Regions from separate parts of the Pantoea sp. X-Soil-YNGN-775 genome, predicted to be linked through region 1. Evidence: predicted binding sites of a transcription regulator. Region 1 holds the regulator's gene; each other region holds the start of a gene.
What was found. The regulator CRP, encoded in region 1, controls carbon source genes, mostly activating them, when cyclic AMP is high. The targets are predictions, from matches to a motif close to ATGTGANNNNNNTCACAT.
Positions count from the first base shown of each region.

Region 2: the regulator CRP is predicted to act here: its motif matches at 1,152-1,169, upstream of epd (erythrose-4-phosphate dehydrogenase).
Region 3: the regulator CRP is predicted to act here: its motif matches at 825-842, upstream of AC6I8I_RS01400 (YjcB family protein).

Region 1 covers NZ_AP035945.1:3,855,920-3,858,191, forward strand. Annotated here, with positions in the region: gene AC6I8I_RS18175 (OsmC family protein) at 406-810, opposite strand; gene crp (cAMP-activated global transcriptional regulator CRP) at 1,114-1,746, shown strand; gene AC6I8I_RS18185 (YccS/YhfK family putative transporter) at 1,804-2,272, shown strand, end outside.
Region 2 covers NZ_AP035945.1:3,360,884-3,363,155, reverse strand. Annotated here, with positions in the region: gene tkt (transketolase) at 1-1,049, shown strand, start outside; gene epd (erythrose-4-phosphate dehydrogenase) at 1,358-2,272, shown strand, end outside.
Region 3 covers NZ_AP035945.1:314,573-316,844, forward strand. Annotated here, with positions in the region: gene AC6I8I_RS01395 (ATP-grasp fold amidoligase family protein) at 1-345, shown strand, start outside; gene AC6I8I_RS01400 (YjcB family protein) at 438-719, opposite strand; gene soxS (superoxide response transcriptional regulator SoxS) at 973-1,398, opposite strand; gene soxR (redox-sensitive transcriptional activator SoxR) at 1,499-1,984, shown strand; gene AC6I8I_RS01415 (glutathione S-transferase family protein) at 2,024-2,272, shown strand, end outside.

The DNA.
Region 1 (2,272 bases):
CATACACCTTTCGCAAAGACGCAAAACCGCTATCCCTGGCAGGCTCAGCGCGGGCCATCCCTGGCCCGCGATGCTTTGCTACAGGCATATGCTCCCTTCGCTTCACGTCCGACAACCGCATCCGGTTTCAGGAAGGTCGCTACAGACAAACCCTGGGCAGAAAGAATCTGGCAGCAATAGATAAGTTCAACACGCAGGGAACCGGGTCAGAAGAGGAAAGCGTCCCGCGCCAGGGACGGCGCGGGTCGAGCGGCCAGGGATTGGCTTAAGCGACTTTCCGATCTGACCCGGTTCCCTGCCCAGGCACAGTATCAAAACGGATTCCCTGCCCAGGCACAGTCTTAAATCAACCTGCATCAGATACTGGAAGTGAAGTTAGCAGGTCTGCAATGACCCTTGCGGCTATTACAGTTCGATCACTTCATAGCTGTGGGTGATGGTGACGCCTTTACCCAGCATGATAGCGACCGAGCAATATTTTTCAGCAGAAAGATCCACCGCGCGTGAGACCGCCTTATCCTGTAGCGCTTTGCCGCTCACGATAAAGTGCAGGTTGATGTGCGTAAAGATTCGCGGCGCTTCTTCACGACGTTCTGAGGTCAGTTTCACTTCACAATCAGCCACATCGTTGCGACCTTTTTGCAGAATTGAAACCACGTCGATGGCGCTGCATCCGCCCGCCGCCATCAGCACCATCTCCATTGGGCTGGGCGCTTTATCACCCGAATTGCCATCCATTAACACCTGATGACCGGATGACGACTCACCGAGGAATGTCAGTCCTTCTACCCATTTCACTCTTGCCTGCATGATTTTCGCTCCAGAATATGCGGTTTTGCCGTCAGAGTACGCTTTCGCCTGGTAAACAGCAATCCAGAGAAATCCGCTGTTAGCTGAAGCGAGACAACAGAAGACAGTCGGCAAAAGCTGTGCTACAAACAGTGCTGAAAATATTTTTCGTCACCTGATGGCGAAGCCGGGAAGAATGATGCGCACTGCGCCGAATGCAGCCCGAATAATTTCCTGTAAGGGAAACGCTTGAAGCTTTCATCGCCTGACAGGGAAAACTGCCCCCTGTATTTTGGGCACGATTACAACAGAGGATAATAGCGAATGGTTCTCGGCAAACCGCAAACAGACCCTACACTCGAATGGTTCCTGTCCCATTGCCATATTCACAAGTATCCATCCAAAAGTACGCTGATTCATCAAGGTGAAAAAGCTGAAACGCTTTACTACATCGTGAAAGGTTCCGTTGCGGTTCTGATCAAAGATGAAGAAGGCAAAGAGATGATTCTTTCTTACCTGAATCAGGGCGATTTCATTGGCGAGCTTGGCCTGTTCGAAGAAGGTCAGGAGCGCAGCGCCTGGGTACGTGCGAAAACCGCGTGCGAAGTGGCGGAGATTTCCTACAAGAAATTCCGTCAGCTGATCCAGGTTAACCCGGATATCCTGATGCGACTGTCGTCGCAGATGGCGCGTCGCCTGCAGGTTACGTCTGAAAAAGTGGGTAACCTCGCTTTCCTCGACGTGACCGGACGCATTGCTCAGACTCTGCTTAACCTGGCGAAGCAGCCAGACGCCATGACGCATCCCGACGGCATGCAAATTAAAATTACTCGTCAGGAAATTGGCCAAATCGTTGGTTGTTCACGTGAAACCGTGGGCCGTATTTTGAAGATGCTGGAAGATCAGAATCTGATCTCTGCACACGGCAAAACCATCGTCGTTTACGGCACCCGCTAATTCCTGTCACCCACGGCGTGATGGCAACATCGCGCCGTTATTGTTTGTGTTGGGCCGATGTGGCGTCGAATTATTTACCATCCTGAAGTCAACTACGCCTTGCGGCAAACCCTGGTGCTCTGTCTGCCCGTGGCGCTGGGCTGGCTGGCTGGCGACCTGCAAAAAGGTCTGCTGTTCTCGTTAGTTCCCGCCTGTTGCAATATCGCCGGTCTGGATACCCCGCATAAACGCTTCTTCAAACGCCTGATTGTCGGCGGCAGCCTGTTTGCGCTCGGCAGCTTTCTGATTCAGTGGCTGACGCAGCACGCCATTCCGCTGCCGCTGATTCTGTTCGCCTTGCCGTTGCTGCTGGGGGTCACCGGCGAAATCAGTCCGCTGCACGGCCGCCTGCTGCCCGGCACCCTGATCGCCGCCATCTTCACGCTGAGCCTGATTGGCCGTATGCCGATCTATGTGCCGCCGCTGCTCTATATCGGCGGCACGCTATGGTATGGGCTGTTTAACTGGTTCTGGTTCTGGCTGTGGA
Region 2 (2,272 bases), 500 kb from region 1:
AGGCACACCCTGAACTGGCCGCCGAGTTCAAACGTCGCGTCAGCAATGAGCTGCCGGCAAACTGGCAGCAGGAGTCGCAGAAGTTTATCGAACAACTGCAGGCTAACCCGGCTAAAATCGCCAGCCGTAAAGCGTCACAGAATGCCATTGAAGCCTTTGGTAAAATCCTGCCGGAATATCTGGGGGGATCAGCCGATCTGGCGCCAAGCAACCTGACCATCTGGTCCGGCTCTAAGCCAATCAACGAAGACGCCGCGGGTAACTACATCCATTACGGCGTGCGTGAATTTGGTATGACCGCGATTGCTAACGGTCTGGCTCTGCACGGCGGTTTCCTGCCGTACACCGCCACCTTCCTGATGTTCGTTGAATATGCGCGTAACGCGGCGCGTATGGCGGCACTGATGAAGATCCGTCAGATCATGGTTTATACCCACGACTCAATCGGTCTGGGCGAAGATGGCCCGACTCACCAGCCGGTAGAGCAGATGGCCAGCCTGCGCACCACGCCGAACATGAGCCTGTGGCGTCCGTGTGACCAGGTTGAATCGGCAGTGGCATGGAAATATGCCATTGAGCGTAAAGATGGCCCGACAGCGCTGATCTTCTCGCGTCAGAATCTGGCGCAGCAGGAACGCAGCACTGAGCAGCTGGCTAACGTGGCGCGCGGTGGCTACGTACTGAAAGATTGCGACGCGACGCCTGAATTAATCCTGATCGCCACCGGTTCAGAAGTTGAACTGGCGGTTGGCGCCTGGGATAAACTCACCAGCGAAGGTCGTCAGGTACGCGTGGTCTCTATGCCATCAACCGATGCATTCGACAAGCAGAGTGACGCTTACCGTGAATCTGTGCTGCCGAACGCGGTCAGCGCACGCGTAGCAATCGAAGCGGGTATCGCTGATTACTGGTTCAAATATACCGGTCTGAACGGCGCTATCGTCGGCATGACCAGCTTCGGCGAATCAGCACCGGCCGATCAGCTGTTCGAAATGTTTGGCTTTACCGTCGACAACGTTGTCGCTAAAGCGAAAGCGCTGCTGGCGTAACATCCGTCAGGCGGGCTCACACCCGCCTGATTAAAATCAGGGACGCTTCAGGCGTCCTTTTCGTTTTTTATTCCTGCAGTAATAACTATCTTTTGCGCCATTTTGTGACATAGATCCAAATATACGCAGTCCGATTGATCACAATCATTCCTGTTATTCCTCCCATCCTTTATTGTGGCTGAACCGTTTCAGTTGCCGGGCAGATCGCCCCGGTTTCAGACAATGCCGGGTAAGAATCTCCTGTACAAACTACAGCGAAGCGCTCAGGCTAACGGCACGTTTTTTCCGTCTGACGTGGCAGGAGAGAAATGACCATACGGGTAGCAATAAATGGGTTTGGCCGTATTGGACGCAACGTATTGCGTGCGCTGTATGAAACCGGCCGTCGTGCTGAGATCACCGTTGTCGCCATCAATGAGCTGGCCGAAGCGACCGGTATGGCGCATCTGCTGAAATATGACACCAGCCATGGCCGTTTTGCCTTTGATGTGCGGCAGGAGCGCGACGTGATGTGGGTCGGCGGCGATACCCTGCGCATTTTACACCGCGCTGAGATTGCCGATCTGCCGTGGCGCGAACTCGATATCGACGTGGTGCTGGATTGTACCGGCGTCTACGGCTCGCGCGCCGACGGCGAAGCGCATCTGCAGGCCGGCGCGAAGAAAGTGCTGTTCTCACATCCGGGCGGCAACGATCTCGATGCCACGGTGGTGTATGGCGTCAACCAGCAGTGGCTGAAAGCGACTGACTGCATCGTCTCGAATGCTTCCTGCACCACCAACTGTATTATTCCGGTGATCAAACTGCTGGATGACGCGTTTGGTATTGAGTCCGGCACCGTCACCACCATTCATTCGGCGATGCACGATCAACAGGTGATCGATGCCTATCACAGCGATCTGCGTCGTACCCGTGCCGCCAGCCAATCGATCATTCCAGTTGATACTCGGCTGGCGGCCGGGATTACCCGTATTTTTCCGAAATTCAACGATCGCTTTGAGGCGATTGCCGTGCGCGTGCCAACGATTAACGTGACGGCGATTGATCTCAGCGTTTCTGTACGCCAGCCGGTGAAGGCGTGTGAAGTTAACGCCTTGTTGCAAAGCGCGGCAGAAGGGGCATTTCGTGGTATAGTTGACTATACGGAATTACCGTTAGTCTCAGTCGATTTTAACCATGATCCGCACAGTGCCATTGTGGACGGCACCCAAACGCGGGTCAGT
Region 3 (2,272 bases), 690 kb from region 1:
CTGTCGATGAACTTCTACGTGAATAACCTCAACGAGGCGTTTCACAAGATTCGCGATACCGGCCTGGATGTCTCGCCGATTCTGCCGTCACTGCAACATGCGCTCGATCTGAGCAAAAAGCTGGCCAGTGATTTCGATTACGTGCGGGTCGATTGGTATATCCATGACGAACAGATCTATTTCGGTGAACTCACTTTCACGCCGGGTGCAGGCCTGGTGACCGGATTGGATCGCGGTTTAAACCAGATGATGGGAGATATGTGGATTCAGGACCGCCGCGGAACGCAGAGACCGGGCGTCACAGTGCAGGATGTTAATATCCCTGCCATGTTGAAGAAAGTTTAAGCACACACAGCAATGTAAAAAACCCCGCTAAGCGGGGTTTTTTATTGGCAAAAATCAGGCGATCAACGCAATAGTGTCAGGGTGTCATTCGATCAGGGCATCGGCCATTCAGCAGGCGCCTGACTCATCACGTCGATGAAGGCGTGCTTAGAGATTTCCATGAAGTTATGCACGTTTTCCATGCTCAGGGTAATCCCCATCAGACCGGTGACGAACCAGCAGGTCATGCCTAAACCAATCCCGCCACACATGAACGCCATCACATGGTGACTATCCTGACGCAGTTTGGTTTTCAGGGTGCTGGCGAAAAACATCATTACGGCGCTCAACAATTCCCAACGCATAACAAGAAGACTGGTGGTTAACGTAGCCATCGGCCGGACCTCAATATCAGTAAGTATTCCTGACAGTTTGCGGACATCACCGGCGGCGGAAAAGCGTGTCAGGAAGTGCTTTAGCGCCGTCAACCCAGGTTCATAGTGTGACTTGGGTCACATTATATCACCCGATTTGAAATTTTGAACAAAATTTGACACTGGTATGGCAGGAAATTGTTGCAGATATGAACAGCGGGAAGGGCAAATCAAAGAGGCGATCAGGCACGCCCGAAGACGGGCGTCCTGACAGTTAACGGACCGGGCAGCACTCGCCGGTGGTGCGCTGGGTAAAGCTGGCCATGCTGTCATTGCAGCCGAAGCTCAGCAGGCGAGGGCGCTGAATCGCCTGACGGCGCATGGTGTGACGGTAGGCGGTAGGGGTTTGCGAGAACTGGCGGCGAAACACCCGCGAGAAGGTCTGCTGCGAGTCATAGCCGTACTGCATCGCGATATCAAACACCGGGCGCTGGGTCTGAGACAGCGCTTCGGCTGCCAGCGTCAGGCGGCGTTCACGGATATAGCCGCCAAGCGTCTGTTTGGTGACGGTACGGAACATCCGCTGCAGGTGCCATTTCGAATAACCCGATTTTGCTGCCACTTCATCAATGGACAAACTTTTGTCCAGATTCTGGTCAATCCAGTGCGTCAGGGAATGAATGATCTCTTCTTGCATCATGGCCTCATCCTTCTGGTGCTTAATAAGCGGTAATGGGAGTTTAGTCGTTTTGATGGGATGCGAGTATAATTCCTCAAGTTAACTTGAGGTAAAGAGCCAGATGAAAAAAGATCGCAACTACCCCAAACCGGTATTAACGCCGGGCGAAGTGGCGCGCCGCAGCGGTGTCGCGGTGTCAGCGCTGCACTTCTATGAAACCAAAGGGCTGATATCCAGCACCCGTAACGGCGGTAATCAGCGGCGTTACAGTCGTGATGTGCTGCGACGCGTGGCTATCATCAAAATTGCGCAACGCATCGGTATTCCGCTGGCGACCGTCAGCGACAGCCTTGAGCATATTCCGGCCAATAAGCGGATGTCGGCCCCGGAGTGGGACGCCCTGACTCAGCACTGGCGCGAAGAGCTGGATAAGCGCATCGAAACCCTGACCCGGCTGCGCAACGACCTTGATGGCTGTATCGGCTGCGGCTGTCTGTCGATGCGCGATTGTCCGCTGCGCAATCCGGGCGATCGGCTCGGTCAACAAGGGTCGGGAGCGGTGCTGCTCGATCCGGAACAGGACGGCAACCATCCGGACCCGGAGTGACGTCTATACTGGTGGAAGGTCAACACACAGGGAATCATGATGATCACCGTTCACCATCTTGAGCAGTCACGTTCACATCGGGTGCTATGGCTGCTGGAAGAGCTGGAAGTGCCGTATCAGATCAAACGTTATCAACGCGAGCCGACCATGCTGGCGCCCGACGCGCTGAAAAAAGTGCATCCGCTGGGCAAATCACCGGTGATTACCGATGAAAACCGGGTGGTGGCGGAATCCGGGGCGATTCTCGAATATCTGGAACAGAAATATGACCACGAGTTCCGGCTGAAA